3 regions of the Qipengyuania sp. L-5Y genome follow, and region 3 is predicted to be linked to each of the others. Evidence: riboswitches for the same ligand, from Rfam matches in the RefSeq annotation. Region 3 holds a riboswitch; each other region holds the start of a gene.

Region 1 (5,488 bases), on a different contig from region 3:
CGGGACAGCGATGTTACCCGGACCATGAATGGGCCATGCATCAAGTGTCCCGCAAAGGAAGCATGGCACCGGTCGATTGCGAGAGCGACCTAGGCGCGCCAACTCGGGAATGCAACCGGCAAACGGCCCACGCAGAAAACTATCTTTGCAAATGGTTCGCAATTGCAATAGGCTGGTGGGCTCGGCTCGTTGCGCAAGCTAATTTCAGAACGATAATCCCCTTCTTTCGCGAAGTTGGTCAAGCCGTTCCGTGACTGCGCGTATCGTTGTTTTGTGACGATCTGTCTTCGGCCAGCAGCAACGACGCCTGATACGCCGGAATGGCGCGGCTGAAGTGATACCCTTGTCCAAGCGTACAGCCCGCAAACCGAACAGCCTTGACCTGTTCGGTGGTTTCCAGGCCCTCGGCCACGATTTCGATGCCGAGCGTGCGGCCCATCTGCGAAACTGCGCGGATGATTGCATCGCTCTTGCGACCGGCCTGTGCGCCCGACACGAAACTGCGATCAACCTTGATCTTCGAAAACGGCCATTGATTTATATAGCTCAGCGAAGAGTAACCCGTTCCGAAATCGTCGAGCGCAAACCGAACTCCGGCACGCGCAAGATCTTCGATGAACATCCCGATGCTCGGGCTGTCTTCCAGAAACACGTTTTCGGTAATTTCAAGCTCGAGACGGTCCGGCGACAGGCCCGCATCTCTGATCGCGCTGAGAATACCCAGAGCCGCGCCCGGAGCCTTAATCTGCATCGGCGAAAGATTGACCGCGACGGATATATCGTCGGGCCAGGCTGCGGCCGCCCGCGCGGCTTCGCCAGTGAGCCAGTTGCCGAGAGTTACGATTGCGCCGCATTCTTCGGCAACCGGGATGAACTGATCGGGAGGAATTTCTCCCCTCGTCGGGTGGAGCCAGCGCGCCAGCGCTTCGAAACAGCGAATGCGCCCCGTGTCCAGATCGACAATCGGCTGAAAGTAGACGGACATTTCATGCCGCGAGAGCGCAAGGCGAAGTTCCGTCTCGATCTTTCGGCGATGGGTCAGGTCCCTGGTCATCGATGGGGTGAAGAATCGAATTTGGGATCGTCCGGCGACTTTGGCCTCATACAGCGCCATATCCGCATGGCGCATCAATTGATCTGCCGTCACGCCATCGATCGGCATCAAGGCGATGCCGATCGATGCGCCCATTTCCAGGCGTTCCCCATCGACTTGCAGCGGACGCATGACCTCGCCCAGGAGCGTGTTGGCCATGACAGACGCGGCGTTGCGGTCGGCTATCTGGCAGGCAACGACGAACTCGTCACCGGCGAAACGAGCGACGATACCGTCCTCGCCGACCAGCGCGGCGATCCGCGCGCCGATAGTGTGCAGAACCTCATCACCTGCTTGATGACCTTTGAGATCGTTGACTTCCTTGAACCTGTCCAGGTCGATCCAGAAAATACCAGCCCGCCCGTCGACATCTGCCGCCGAGATGACGCCAGGCAAAAGGCGGTCCAGCCCAAGACGATTGGAAAGCCCGGTTACCGTGTCGGTCAGGGCGAAGGTTTCCATTTCCGCTGCCAGCGCTGCGCTGCGGTCTGCCGCGTCGAGGGATTCGTGCAAGGTGCGAAAGATGGAGGTGACGATCGAGTACATTGCGGGAAAGAGAAGAGCGATGGTTATCGCAAGACATGCCCCGGCGATCGAACCATGGGCGATCGACGCGATGACTATGGGTGTCGACACCAGCGTCAACTGGCCCAGAGCTATGGCCGGACGCGCGGCGTTGTGCGCGCAGATGCCTATGCCGTAGCCCAGCGCATTCGAAATGATCAGGACCTGCGCCATCGCATCGATGTCGAGCGCGATGGCCGATGCAGCCACAGTGCCGAGGATGAGGCTGAAGCCGAACGCGCCGAACTTGTAAGCGAATTCAAGCTGGGCCGCACTTATCTCTTCCGGGCGCTTCGCCAGGTGACGAGAGTTGACAATGCGCAGGACGGCGATGCTGCTGAGCAGAAAGACAAGTGAATAGAGGAGGGCGCTACCGGACAGATACGCCACGACCGTGCTCGAGATGGTGCAGTTCATGGCGCCTACTGCAAGGGCCGTGCGCCGGTCGTAGAGAGAACGAATGAGAGAGTTGCGAGCTTTCTCGCTCAACGGATCTGTCGACGACGCATGGGCGACGTACCGCTTCAAATCGAATGACCCGCTTCGCTCACCCATGGCAAAGCGTTTAAGGCGGATCCATCATATTTCAGTTAACGGTAACACGTGGATTTTCCGGAGTTATACGGGGGATATGCTCGCCAGCAACGACTTGATGGCAAGCTGCTCATCAAGGCGTCTGGCCAGCCCGCGGTCGAGCGTTCGGCAGATGCCGAGCCACCAGTCGTAACTTTCGGTGTCGTCGGCCGCATGGGCGTGTTCAGCCTGCTGCGCTGCAACTTTCGCCGCGCTCAGCCCATGGTTCGCAAAGTGCTTCAGCGCTGCATGCATCACGCCATCGATAGGGGAAGCGGTGGCGACCATCTGCGCTGCCCCGGCATTGTCGTTCGCCGCGCGCGAGTGCGCTTTGCGAGCCAGTGCCCGGGCAATCGGCGAATGAGCGGTGGAACGTGCGGCAGCGAAATGGACCGGCATGCCATGGTCTCCTCAGGGGGGCTGGGCTGTTGAACCCCCTCATGGCCGAAGCACGCTAAACTTCGGTTCCGCAGCATGGTTGTGGAGACGTAAAGGATTGCCTTCGTGTTGGCCCGCAAGCCTATTTTTTCCCGGGCTCGTTGATCCATTTGCCTGAATTGGCATACTCCTCGCGAACCCTGCCGGATTGCGGAAGCTTGTCGGCTGGAGCTGCGGCGGCGGGCGCCCCAACCGGCGCATCCGGTTCGGTACTGATACCGATAGCGGCATTGGACGGAGGGGTAGGCTGTACAGGGCCGGGGACGTCCGCTTCCGCGCGCCGAACGTTGGGGGCGGCAAGCGGCTCCGCGCCGGCATAGTCGTCGGTAAAGGCACCGGCGGTTCCGGCCCCGCCTTTCCAGCGATAGAAACGGTGCGCGCCGATGGCACCGATATAGTCGAGGCTGGCGGCCCAATAGGGGTTCACGTAATTGGTGTGGTAATGTGTGGCCAGGCCGACGGGCTTGTAAACCTCGCCCGCCAAGGCACCCAGCGCTACGGATTGGGCCACCGCCCACCCCCGGCGGGAAGGGGTGCGCGCCAGTGATCCGTCGCAGGTGAAGCTGAACTGGCAGCCCGTCTTGCGTTCCGACCCCTGAAACACCACACCGCAGATGCTGGCGGGATAGGCGGGATGTGCAACCCGGTTCAGGACCACTTGCGCCACCGCTTGTTGGCCCGACAGGCTTTCGCTGGCGGCTTCGTAGTACACGGCCATGGAAAGGCACTGCAATGCGCGCGCCTTGTCGATACCGTTGCCCGTCTGGCGAAATGCCTGTGCCGCTGCAACCGCGCCATGACTTTGTGCAAATTCGACGGTTTCAAGCGTCCCTTCGCTCTTGCGAAGGTCGGCGATATCTGTGGCAAGGCGCGGGGCATCTTCGAGGTAATAGAAGGCCGATCCAGGAAAGCTTTCGCCAGCCGTTTCGAACGGCATGGGCGTCAAGGGTACGCGTTCGTCGCCCAGGCCAATCGCGCTTCTGAAATCGGACCATTCGCCTTGCGCAGCCACGGTCGGAAGAGCGATGGCAGCGCCAAGAATACCGAGGCGGGTCGCCAGTTTACGGCGATCCTGCAGTCTGGCGGCTCGGCGCTGGGCGCGCGGCGAGGCGACGTGCAGCGCACGGTCCTTGTCCCCGGCCAACACTTCCAATCCGCTCAAACTGCGTCCTTCTTTCAGGAATTGCCCATAGCCTATACCCGGTAAGGCCGACAGATGTGTGCGATCGCCATCCCGCAACGGGACGGGATTCGATGGCGCCCTATAACAGCAAAACTTAATGAAGTTGCGTCTTGTGCAACGACACATTGCGCAGTAGTCGGCGCCGCGAGTCACGGGTTGGCCTGTTTGCGCAGGCCCGAAGAGGGAAGAGGGTGCAAGCCCCTCGCTGCTCCCGCAACTGTGACCGGGGAGGTCCGCTCCATATGCCACTGCGAAAGCGGGAAGGCGGAACAGGGCCGCTGATCCGGGAGCCAGGAGACCTGCCCATGACCGTCGTTCGGCTGCAGGGCGGGGTGTACCTGTAGCAAACGTGGATGGAGCGTTTCGGCTCCCTCCCGTCATGGGCGGCATTTCGTTCATGACAGGAGGTTACGTGTATAAATATCTGCTTTTGATTTCCGCTTCGGCAATGCCTGGCGCAGCGTATGCGCAGACTGCCAGCGAGCAGGCGCTCGAGGAAATCATCGCCGCCCAGGACGAGGCAAACGAGGCTGGCGATCAGCAAGCGACTGTGGGCAGCTATCGCAGCGCGGCCCCGGCCGAGGCGATCATCACGGTCACGGCCAACGGCCTCGGCACCGATCTGCGCAATACCGGCCAGTCGGTCACCGTCATCGGACGGGAAGAGATCGAAACCATTCAGGGTGCCGATCCGGCACGCGCACTTGCGCGCGTTCCCGGTCTGTCGCTGTCGCGTAGCGGGGGTGTCGGTACGGTAACCAGCGTAAACGTGCGCGGCGCCAATCCCGATCAGCTTCTGGTACTGGTCGACGGCGTGCGCGTGGCCGACCAGGCGAGCCCTTCGGGCGGCTTCGATTTCGGCAATCTGCTGCTTGGTACAGCCGGCAAGATCGATGTTCTGCGCGGATCGAACAGCACGATCTGGGGATCGGAAGCCGTGGGCGGGGTGATCGACATCTCGACGCGGGCCGAGCGCGGCATGACTGCCAGCGTCGAGTACGGCTCGCGCGACACGCTGTTTGCCAGCGCCGCTGCCGGAGCAGGCAATGACAATGCCTTTATCGGCCTGACCGGGTCATGGTTCGAGACCGACGGATTTTCCGCAGCCGCATCGGGCACGGAAGCCGACGGATCGAAGCAATTCGCTATCGGCTCCAGCGCCTTCCTCAATCTGACCCCCAGCCTCGAGCTGTTCGCGCATGGCAACTTTGCGGAAGGCGACGTCGAGATCGATGGCTTTCCCGCACCCGATTTCGTTCTCGCGGATACCGACGATACGCAGAAAACCACGCGTTACTGGGGCGATGTCGGCCTTGCCTATTACGGCAACGACCTGACCCTGCGCGCCGCGTACAGCCTGTCCGATACCAAGCGCGCCAATCGCGATGGTTCCGGGGCGGAGACCTTTGCCAGCGACGGCCGCTCCGATCGCATCTCGCTGCGCGGAGAATACCGTTTGCTGGGCGGTCTCTCGCTGGCTTTCGGCGGCGATCATGAATGGACCGAGTTTGAAACGAGCTTCGACACGGCCGCCGAAACCGAAATCAGCGGGGCCTATGCGCAGCTTGGCTGGGTGATGGGCCGTCTGGCCGTCCATGGCGGTGCGCGCGTGGACGATCACGAACAGTTCGGCACGC
Region 2 (5,488 bases), on a different contig from region 3:
TTTACGAAAAGCGGATAATCGCATTCGTGCGAGCGACCGACGAGGCTCTCTCCCAATCCGAGTGCGACGGCGATTTCGGTCGCGCTCGGCAGGAGGGACACGATGCGCGGCTGCGCCATGTCAGGCGAACCGTATTCGCGGAGAAGGTCCGAATAGCGTGGGAGCGGCTCTGGCGAGGAGCCAGGACGCCAACAACAGTCCTGCGAACCATAATGCATCGTTCGCGAAGATCTGTCCCACGATCGCCATCGTGAAAGTCTCTGTCCCGCCTACCACCAAAGCAAACCCGAATAGCGCAGCCTCGTAAACAGCGAAGCCGATCAGAAAGGCGCCAAATGTCCGAAGGGTGCTCAGCTCGTTTTGTTCTCCCATGATGATGGCACCGGCGAGCATGGCGAGAATAGATGCGATGCCCAGCGCACCGCCCCAGGCGAACGCATATCCCGTGTGCGGGTAGCCGAGGACGGTGAACCCCAGCAACTGGTTGGTCGCCCAGATCGCGAGGATCGTCGTTAACGCGAGCGAGCGGCGCATGGTCGCGGCGGTCACGATCGTAACAGCCACGAACGGCATCATGCAGGCGGCAACCAGCGATCCGCCCACCGTCGCCAAGGCAAGTGTGACAGGCCATGCGAACCTCGCAATGTCGGACTTTGCTATCATTTCATCCGTCATCGAAATTCTCCTTAGAAACGCGCGCGCGCGCCAATGGCGAACGAGCGTCCGGGCGTCGCGAAACTGAAGACATCCTCGTAATCGGCGGCCGTCAAATTCTCGACTCGGCCGAACAGCTCGACATTATCCATCACCCTCACGTCGGCGTTGACGTTCAGCAGAAAGTAGTCGTCCAGTTGCACGCGAACCGGCACGAACGAGGGATCGATGAAAGCGCTGTCGATCGTCTCTCCATTGTAGCGCGCAACGAGCGTGACCCCTCCGGCATCCTTGGGAGCGCGCCAGTCGACAGCCAGGCTGGCGGTATGGGAGGGCCGCCGCACTTCGCGCGCGCCATCCTCGTGGGAACGCAGATAGGTGTAAGCTCCATTGACGCGCCAAGCTTCCGCGAAGCGCGCCTCGCCGAACACTTCGACGCCGTTTCTCTTGGATACGGTATCGCGATTGCCAGGGCTGGCGACGAAGTTCGGGGGCGGAAAAGAAGTGAAGATCTCTTCGTCCAGTTCGCTCTCGAAATAGGTGACCCCGATTGAAGCGCGCTCACCGAACAGCGACTGGTCGATCCCGATCTCCCATCCGCTCGACTTCTCGGGCCTGAGGTCGGGATTGCCGATGAAACGGCCGTCCACGAACCCATATAGTTCGTAGAACGAGGGGTTCTTCACCCCCGATCCGACGGCCCCGCGCACTCGCGTAGCCGCAGCGATCCGATAGCTCGCCTGAAGCCTGTACGTGGTTGTATCGGCGAACTGGTCGTTCCAGTCCCTGCGGATGGATGCGGACGCGCTCGCTCGGTCTCCGAGATCGATCGCATACTGGCCGACGAGACCGACATTGTCGATCTGTCGGCGACCGGTGAATGCGAAGCCGGTCGGATCGGTGTTACGGAAGCGTTCGCGTTCGACATCGAGAGCCGCCGTGACCCGGTGGGTCAGACCGCCAGCCTCGATACGCAACGTCGTATCGTAGGACCCTTTCAACCTCTGGCCCTCGCTGCCATAGCTGCGTCCAGTCGAAGCGAAACCGTCGCGCCGGGTATCCGCGATCTGGGCCGAAAACGCTTGGGTCCAGCGATCGTCGAGCAAGTCTAGCTCGCCCCTGATGAGCACATAGATAGCCTCGTTCTCGAAGCGGTTGCCGGGGCTATCGACCTGGAATCCGAAGGTCGGACTTCCCGGATCGGAATCGCTGTCGTTGAATTCGGCATTGGTGCGCGCGTAGCGTAATACACCAGTGAGGCGTGCATTGGTTGATGGCGCGAACGTCGTCTTCAGCGAGACCGCACCACTGTCGTTCGCAAGATCGCGCGTGCCGTTCCGGGCGCCTGGCGTGCCATCGGTGGTATTGAGTGTGGCGGACAGCGCGTAGTCGAGATCGCCACTATATCCAGCGATCCGGGCAGCACCGTTCACCATGCCGAACGAACCGGCTTCGATCCGCGCGACCGCCCCGGGCGCATCGCGGCCGTCGAGAGTGATGTACTGGATGACGCCGCCGATCGCGTCCGACCCGTAGATCGCGCTCTGCTGTCCGCGCAGCACCTCGATCCGCGAAGCCTCGTCGGCGATAAGCGTTCCGAAATCGAACTCGCCGGCATAGGGATCCGACACCTCGATCCCGTCAACGAGGACGAGCGTATGGTTGGCTTCAGCACCGCGCAACCGAAGCTGTGTCTGACCGGGAACCCGTCCGACCGCGACCCCTGGGACGTCGCGGAGCACGTCGGACACCTCGCGGACTTGCCTCCGGTCGAGGATTTGCTCGTCGAGGACGGTGACCGATCCGCCGATCCGGTCGAGCGGCATGGGATCGGTGGCGCGGTTCCCGGTGACGACGATCGAGGTGTTGGATGTCTCTGGATCGGCAGCGGGATCGATGGTCTGAGCGAGCGATGGAGCCGGCAGAAGCACGGAAGACAGAAGCGACAGGTGAATGTATTTCATGAGAACGAATTTCCGGGGCGCCGGGCGACTTGGCCGGAGCGTCCGCACGAGTGCGGTCGACGAGACTGCTAGGGACGGACGCGTGCATCCCCCGGCAGTCCTGCCGATGCGGCTCCAACCGCTACTCGTCGCCCGGACGAAATTCGTTTCGCGCCTGGCCAATCCCATGAGCCCGGCAAGAGCGACACGCGCCGGTCGGTCTCCTGGCTCACGGGTTGTCGCACGAAACATACCTTCCCAGACGACAATTGCCGCCCAGTGGTTGTGGAGCCAACCCCACCCATGTTACGCGCTCGCCGCTTACAGTTGCAGGGACAGCCGCAGAATTGGCCTATCGAGACCTCACTGCGTTCCCGTTACCGGCACGCTTTATCGACATTTGATTCTGCCGACGCTCGTCTCATAGACTTTGGTCGAATGAGCGGCAAGCGCTCAGTTCCAGAGCAACGCAGCAAGACGATGGTCGCCGTTTTAGGGGGTAGGTGAACTTAATCCATCGTATCTGTTTAGGTCACCAACTGAAATGCCCAGATGTTGATCCGTCGACCTTTGGATTGGCACCAGCTTTCGCTTTCGTCTGAGATCGATTCTCAACCCTTTCTTAAATATCGCGAATGGTGTCGGAAGCCGTACGGCAGCATTTTAGTTTCTAATGCGCAAGCCGGACAGATCGCATACGGTCCAACTTCGTCGCCGGTTCAATGTCCTCTATATTGAATGCGCGGCCTAAAAGCCGACCGTCGCACACCCACCCTAAACCACGACATTAAAGCGTCAACATTATTGACCCAGAAGCTGACACATAGGCCGTCCACGAGCGTGGCCGCAACCAATCGTCGAGTATCCCGTGTGCGCTCGTAATCCGAATATCTGGCGCTTGGTGTGCGATGATCGCGTCGTTGCGCTGCCTTGGCGTTGCATCATTTAGCGACGCTCTTAGACACTGCCGCTACAGAAACTTTGCAGCTTGGTTGCTAATCAGAAGCACACTCGCAACGCTATCACTGCAGGTCGCTGGCAGCGCCGGATACAGTCGCGATGCACTCCGCTTGCAGGCGTAATCGGCGTGGGGTATTTGTCCGTAAGCGTCTGATTTGAAGAAAGAAAATGAGGGCCGCTGTATTTGGGGAGGACTTGGCTGCGGCCAAGTCTTGCACAGCGGCTGCATCAGGCGCTTCCCTCGCTCCGGTTAAACGGAAGCGTAGGAGTCGGATGATGGAGTACTTTGCAGGGCTCGATGTATCGATCGAGGAGACCGCGATCTGTGTGGTGGGCGATGACGGGAAGGTGGTACTGGAGACCGAGGTCCCGACCGAGCCGGAGCTGATCGCTGAGGCGCTGGAGCGGTTTGCGGGACGGCTGCGCCGGGTCGGCCATGAGGCGGGATCGGTATCGCCGTGGCTGCATGCCGGATTGATCGAGCTGGGCTTGCCCGCCGTCTGTCTGGAGACGCGCCATGTGCGCGCCGCGCTGTCGGCCCAGCGCAACAAGACCGACGCCGCCGATGCGCTCGGTATCGCCCATATCATGCGCACCGGGTGGTTCCGGCAGGCGCATATCAAGACCGAGGAGTGCTACCGGATACGCCTGCTGCTGGTCCAGCGGCGCAACCTCAAGCGCAAGTTCCTCGATATCGAGAACGCCATCCGCCACTCGCTGAAGGTGTTCGGGATCCGGCTTGGCAAGGTCGGACGCGGATCGATGGCGAAGGCCGTGCGCGAGGCGGTCGCAGGCGATGCGATGACCGCAGGGCTGATGGACTGCATGCTCAGAGCCCGCGCGGCGCTGTGGGATGAGTATCTGATCCTGCACAAGCTCGTCACCCAGCTCGCCATGCGCGACGAGCTGTGCCGCCGGTTCATGGCGATCCCGGGCGTCGGCCCGGTGACCGCGCTGAGCTTCAAGAGCGCGATCGATGATCCCACCCGCTTCCGCCGCTCGCGCAACGTCGCAGCATACTTCGGGCTTACCTCGCGCCGCTGGCAGTCGGGCTCGTCGATCGACGTGAAGGGCCGCATCAGCAAGGCGGGTGATCCCGATATGCGCCGCGCGCTCTACGAGGCTGCATCCGCGATGCTCACCCGGTTCAAGGGGCGCGACACGATCAAGACGTGGGGACTGAAGCTCGCGAAGACCAAGTGCCACGCCAAGGCGCGTGTCGCGGTCGCCCGCAAGCTCGCCATCGTGATGCATGCGATGTGGCGCGACGGCACGTTCTATGTCGGCGATCCCGACGCCGAAGCGCACGAGTTCGACAGCGCCTACGCCGCCAAGATGCAGCGGCTGAGCTACGCGCGGTCATGATGACGAACACGTAGAACGCAGCCGACTGACGGCTCGACAACATACGGAGGTCCGCGCAAGCGGCAGAAGGAATGATACAGACCAGGACAACGGGAAGCACGATATCTCGCCTGTGGCAGTGCAGACTGACCACGCTTGATTGCCTGTGACGATGCCCCGTAACTCCGATAGCGACATGTGCCGCGAGCGCCCAAGTATCGCCTCGATGCAGAGCGATACCGGCTTCGATGAGCACGGAAGATTGCGCGGCGTATCAGACCTCAACCGCTACTTCGCAGACCAGCCTACATTGGCGTCGAATAGTTGGTCTTTTAGTGCTAAAGAGAGGAAACGACGATGGCGAATACTTGCTCAAAAACGAAGCCAAATAAGATGGCGAGATAAAAGCGCCGCCGTCGGTCGGGGCGCAGGTGGTTGGTTTCGTTCAGTAATATGCGACGGCACCCATATTGCCCCTGCGGCGCTCATTTCAAAAAGTTCTTTGCTATCAAACAGATTGGCGACGGCGCTTGGCGTTCTGCGCTGTTTTCGTTCGGTAACCCGCTTTCGCCCGGACGTCCTTCGCC
Region 3 (5,488 bases):
ATTACGCCCGATGGCCGGGCTTATACTCTGGGTCGCCTGCGCATGCAGACAGAACTGGCAGGCGGATGTTTTTCGCCCGACGGTAAGTGGTTCTTCGTCAACGCATATTCACCGACGCGGACTCTTGCCATTACAGGCCCGTGGGCGGCCTAGATCGGCGAAAATTCCGAGCCCCGAAGGCCAGCGCGAGGTCAGGGCATCAGTAGCGCTGAATTTGCCAGAAGACTGGCGCAAAGGCGCGGAAGAGGTCTAACATTTCGCCAAGAGCGGCCATCTTACAGATCGCATGACCGCCCTCGAACCAGTTTGCGGTCCAGGAGGAACAGTCAGATGCAAATCAATCGAAACGCACTTTTTGCCGCCACCGCCATTTGTGCGCTGGCTTCGCAACCTGCTATGGCAGAAGAAGGCATGTGGACGTTCGACGGTTTTCCAGCCGAACAGGTCCGCGAGCAGTATGGCTGGGCTCCCGATCAGGCGTGGCTCGATACGGTGCGCAATTCGGCTGTGCGACTTACGGGCGGCTGTTCGGCCAGCTTCGTATCGCCCGATGGATTGATCCTGACCAACCACCATTGTGTCGCGAGCTGCCTGTTCGACAATTCGAACGAGACTGCCGACTATCTGCTCAATGGGTTCGTCGCGGACCGGCGCGATGCCGAGCTCAAATGTCCGGGTCAGCAGGCCGAAGTGGTCACCATGATCTCGGACGTCACGCCCGATGTGATAGGCGCGATCGGATCGCAGACCGGAGAGGCGCTGACCAAAGCGCGCGACGCGAAGATCGCCGAGCTGGAGAAGGCCGGCTGCCCCGACTCGGAGACGACCCGCTGTCAGGTGGTGACGCTGTTCGGTGGTGGTCAGTACAAGCTCTACACCTATCGCAAGTATTCCGACGTGCGCCTGGCCTGGGCACCTGAAGATCGAGCCGCGACCTTTGGCGGCGACCCGGACAATTTCAATTTTCCGCGCTACTCGCTCGATGCAAGCTTTCTGCGCGCATATGAGAATGGTCGACCGGTAGCGACGCCCGAGCACCTAAAATGGAACCCTCGCGCTCCGGAAGAAGGCGAAATCACCTTTGTGGTTGGCAACCCGGGATCGACCAGCCGCCTGTGGACGGACAGCCAGTTGGCATTCGAGCGCGAAGTGCGCCTGCCGGTTACGGTCGCCACGCTCAGCGAACTGCGTGGTCGGTTGATCCGCGCAATGGAAGAAAGCAAGGAACATGCCCGCGAAGGCGGCGACATGCTTAGCGGCATTGAGAACAGTCTGAAGGTCTATATCGGTCGCACCAAAGCGCTTAACGATCCGGCTTTCACTGCCAAACTCGCCGAAGCGCAGAACGATCTGCGCCAGCAGGTTGCGGGCGATAGCGAGATCGGAGATCCCTGGACGACGGTGGATGAGGCGATGAACGCGTACCGCGCGCTCTACTATCCGCTTCGTTTCACCCAGCCATCGGGCGATCTTTACAGCTACGCGCAAACTCTGGTCTTTGCGGCACAGGAACGCGGCAAACCCAATTCAGAGCGTCTGCCCGGCTATACCGACAGCGCGCTGCCGTTGACTGAAAAGCAGGTGCTCGACGAACGGCCCGTCTATCCGTGGCTGGATGAACTGGGCATGGAATGGAGCCTATCCAAGGCGCGTGAATATCTCGGCGTGGACGATCCCGACACCAAGCTTCTGCTGGGGAAGGAGAGTCCGGAACAGCTTGCCGAACGGCTGGTAAACGGCACTTCCCTCGCCGATCCGGCAGTCCGAAAGGCGCTGTGGGATGGCGGCCTCGAGGCGGTAGAGGCGTCTGACGATCCCATGATCAAGTACGCGCTCAAACTGGCCACGCGCCAGCGCGAATTGAAGGCGCTGGCCGACGCCCAGTATTCGGGTCCACTGGCAGCCGCCGGCGTCAAACTGGCCGATGCGCGCTTTGCCGCCTACGGTGACAGCCTCTATCCGGACGCCACTTTTACCCTGCGCATCAGCTATGGCCAGGTGAAGGGCTGGATCGAGCGTGGCAATCAGGTCCCGTTCCAAACGACGATGGGCGGAACCTTTGAGCGTGCTACCGGCAACGCACCCTTCGATGTGGCACCGGCCTTCGCTGCAAACCAGACGAAGATCGACAAGAATACGACCTACGATTTCGTGACGACGAACGATATCATCGGCGGCAACTCCGGATCACCGGTGATCGACCGGGCCGGTACCGTGATCGGTGCAGCCTTCGACGGCAACATCCATTCGCTGGGTGGCAATTACGGATACGATGGCACACTCAATCGAACCGTCGCTGTCTCTGCCGCAGCGGTGCAGGAGGCGTTGGAGACGATCTATCCCGCCCCTGCCCTCGTCGAGGAACTGGCCCGGCGCTGAGCACTGCTCGTCCAGAAACGGGCGAGCTGAAAACGCCTGTCCGCTTTACGAACAGGCATTAAAAATTCGGATGATCGCCTATCAATAGAGCATATAAAGAATTCTTTATATGCTCTATTGACGTGATGGCTTGGAAAGCCGATGGGATGTTTGTCGAGGTTCTCCGGTCGGTTCGCCGCGCCGGAGCTAAGACGGGAAGCCGGTGCGCGCCCTGACAAGGGCGCAATGCCGGCGCTGCCCCCGCAACTGTAAGCGGCGAGCGGCGGTCCACTCATGTCACTGGAAGGCGAGCCTTCCGGGAAGACGGACCGTTTTGCTTTGACCCGCGAGCCAGGAGACCTGCCTCCGACGCGATAACGTCCACCGGCGGGGTGCCCGGTCTGGTCGCTTGCAGGACGCGCGCCCGGATTTACCGTCGCGCGTCCGGCGTGCGCGCCCGACCGGTCTCCCCCGTCTTCATCGGGGTAAATGAAAATGACCGTTTCCGTTGCTAGCCTGGGGTTTCCCCGCATCGGCCCACGCCGCGAACTGAAATTCGCACTCGAGAAATTCTGGGCCGGCACTATTTCACCAGCCGAATTGGAAGAGGCCGCACAGGGCCTGAGAACCGCGACATGGGCGCGGCAGAAGGCACTCGGCGTCGATTGGCTGCCCTCAAACGATTTCTCGCTGTACGACCATGTGCTCGACACAAGCGTGATGCTCGGCGCCATTCCGGCGCGCTATGACCTCGCCAGCGGCCAGGCAGCCGGGCTCGAAACCTATTTTGCGATGGCACGCGGTGCGACTGGCGGTGCGACTTGCGGCCACGCGCATGGCAGCGTGACCGCTGGCGAGATGACCAAATGGTTCGACACCAACTATCATTTCATTGTCCCCGAGATCGAGCCTGAAACTCGGCTGCAACTCGGGCACATCAAGCCTCTGGAGGACTATCTCGAAGCCAAGGCGCAGGGTCTTGAAACGCGTCCGGTCATTCTTGGACCGGTAACCTGGCTGAGCCTTGCAAAAGAGTACGGAAGCGATCCGTTCGACCTGCTCGAAGAGGTTCTTGCGCTTTATGCCACTGTGCTCGCGCGGCTCGAGGAAGCAGGCGCTGAATGGGTGCAGATCGATGAACCCATCCTCGTTACAGACCTTACCGATCGGCAGCGCCGCGCGTTTACCCGCGCTTATGCCAAGCTGGGCCGTGCTGGCCCGAAGATCATGCTGGCCACCTATTTCGGAGGTCTGGAAAATAACCTGTCGCTCGCCGCGTCCCTGCCGGTCGCCGGACTGCATATCGATCTGGCGCGCGCTCCGGAGCAATTGGATGCGGTGGTGAAGGCGGTGCCGCAAAACCGCCTGCTCTCGCTTGGCGTGGTGGACGGACGCAATGTCTGGCGCGCCGATCTAGCCGCGCTGCTTGATCGTCTGGAGCCGCTGGCGGCGCAGCGTGATCTGGTGCTCGCCCCTTCCTGTTCGCTGCTGCACGTGCCCGTCGATCTGCAGTTGGAGAGCAAGCTGGACGATGAGTTGAAGCAGTGGCTGGCATTTGCAGTGCAAAAGATCGAGGAGCTCGATCTGCTGCGCCGGGCGTTAGCGAATGGAAGAGAAAGCGTCGCGGCTGAGCTGGCCACCTCCGCCCGTGCGACCGAAGCGCGCAAGACTGCTGCACGTATCCATGATCGCGCTGTCAGCGAACGGATCGCTGCCCTCACGCACGACATGCGTGAACGCCGCGCGGGTCATGCCGAGCGCGTCAAAACTCAGAGCGAGGTGCTCAATCTACCTCTCTTCCCGACGACCACCATCGGGTCCTTTCCGCAGACCGGCGCCGTGCGCAAAGCCCGCGCCGAGTATAATCGCGGCGTACTGGACGGTAAGAGCTACGACGCTTTCCTGCACCAAGAAACCGAGCGCGCGATCAGATGGCAGGAAGAGGCCGGGCTCGACATGCTGGTCCATGGCGAATTCGAGCGCAACGACATGGTCCAGTATTTCGGCGAGAAGCTTGCGGGTTTCGCTTTCACCGTGAATGGCTGGGTGCAAAGCTACGGGTCGCGCTGCGTCAGACCGCCTATCCTTTACGGCGATGTTTCGCGGCCCGAACCGATGACGGTCGATTGGTGGCGCTATGCTCAGGGGCTGACAGGCAAGCCTGTCAAAGGCATGCTGACCGGTCCGGTCACGATCCTCAACTGGAGTTTCGTGCGCGACGATCAGCCCCGAGAGGCGAGTTGCCGCCAGATCGCGCTGGCGATCCGCGACGAGGTACTCGACCTGGAAGCGGCGGGCTGCAAGGCGATCCAGATCGATGAGGCAGCGCTGCGGGAAGGACTTCCCCTGCGCGAGCGTGACTGGCCGGCCTATCTGGATTGGGCGGTCGACTGTTTCCGCCTCGCGGCTGCCGGCGTCGGCAACCAGACCCAGATCCATACGCATATGTGCTATTCGGAGTTCAACGACATTCTGCCTTCGATCGGCGCCATGGACACCGACGTCATCTCGATCGAAACTGCACGTTCGCAGATGGAGTTGCTCGCGGGTTTTGCCAGCTATCGCTATCCCAGCGCAATCGGGCCGGGAATTTACGACATCCACTCGGCGCGCGTCCCGGGCGAGGACGAGATGGTTGCATTGATGCGACTAGCGCAGAAGCATCTGCGTCCGGAGCAGCTTTGGGTAAATCCCGATTGCGGGCTGAAGACCCGCGGTTGGGACGAAGTCAAACCGGCAATCGCCGCGATGGTATCGGCCGCCCGAACCTTGCGTGCAGAAACAAACACAAAGGCATAATCCGATGAGTAAGACGAAGGACGCACGGCCCGCTGTGCAGTTGATCGACATCGTGTTCCCTGGCGACACGAACCATCACGGGACGCTGTTCGGCGGCGTCGCACTGGCGCACATGGACAAGGTCGCATTCCTCGCCGCCTCGCGCCACGGACGCGCGCCCTTCGTCACCGCCTCATCGCAGAAGATCGACTTCGCCGCTCCCGCGCAAGAAGGCGATCTGGTTGAAGTGACAGGGCACCTCGTACGCGTGGGCACAAGTTCACTCGATGTCGAAGTCGAACTGATCGCAGAAGCGCCGGTTTCGGGTGAACGACGCCTATGCACCCGCGGG

What was found. A riboswitch is a leader RNA that binds a small molecule or an ion and turns the genes downstream of it on or off. The one in region 3 is predicted to bind cobalamin.
Region 1: it holds a riboswitch for cobalamin, as region 3 does, so the genes downstream of both, AC13F2_RS04470 (TonB-dependent receptor plug domain-containing protein) here and metE (5-methyltetrahydropteroyltriglutamate--homocysteine S-methyltransferase) in region 3, are expected to answer to the same signal.
Region 2: it holds a riboswitch for cobalamin, as region 3 does, so the genes downstream of both, AC13F2_RS05180 (TonB-dependent receptor plug domain-containing protein) here and metE (5-methyltetrahydropteroyltriglutamate--homocysteine S-methyltransferase) in region 3, are expected to answer to the same signal.

The regions. Positions count from the first base shown of each region.
Region 1 is NZ_JBSXOM010000024.1:20,201-25,688, reverse strand. It holds gene AC13F2_RS04485 (putative bifunctional diguanylate cyclase/phosphodiesterase) at 239-2,146, opposite strand; gene AC13F2_RS04480 (hypothetical protein) at 2,276-2,629, opposite strand; gene AC13F2_RS04475 (cell wall hydrolase) at 2,751-3,830, opposite strand; cobalamin riboswitch at 3,988-4,172, shown strand; gene AC13F2_RS04470 (TonB-dependent receptor plug domain-containing protein) at 4,264-5,488, shown strand, end outside.
Region 2 is NZ_JBSXOM010000025.1:383-5,870, reverse strand. It holds gene AC13F2_RS05190 (cobalamin-binding protein) at 1-119, opposite strand, end outside; gene AC13F2_RS05185 (hypothetical protein) at 121-675, opposite strand; gene AC13F2_RS05180 (TonB-dependent receptor plug domain-containing protein) at 687-2,618, opposite strand; cobalamin riboswitch at 2,795-3,026, opposite strand; gene AC13F2_RS05175 (IS110 family RNA-guided transposase) at 3,834-4,922, shown strand.
Region 3 is NZ_JBSXOM010000013.1:6,892-12,379, reverse strand. It holds gene AC13F2_RS00700 (alkaline phosphatase PhoX) at 1-153, shown strand, start outside; gene AC13F2_RS00695 (S46 family peptidase) at 331-2,379, shown strand; cobalamin riboswitch at 2,519-2,740, shown strand; gene metE (5-methyltetrahydropteroyltriglutamate--homocysteine S-methyltransferase) at 2,854-5,157, shown strand; gene AC13F2_RS00685 (acyl-CoA thioesterase) at 5,162-5,488, shown strand, end outside.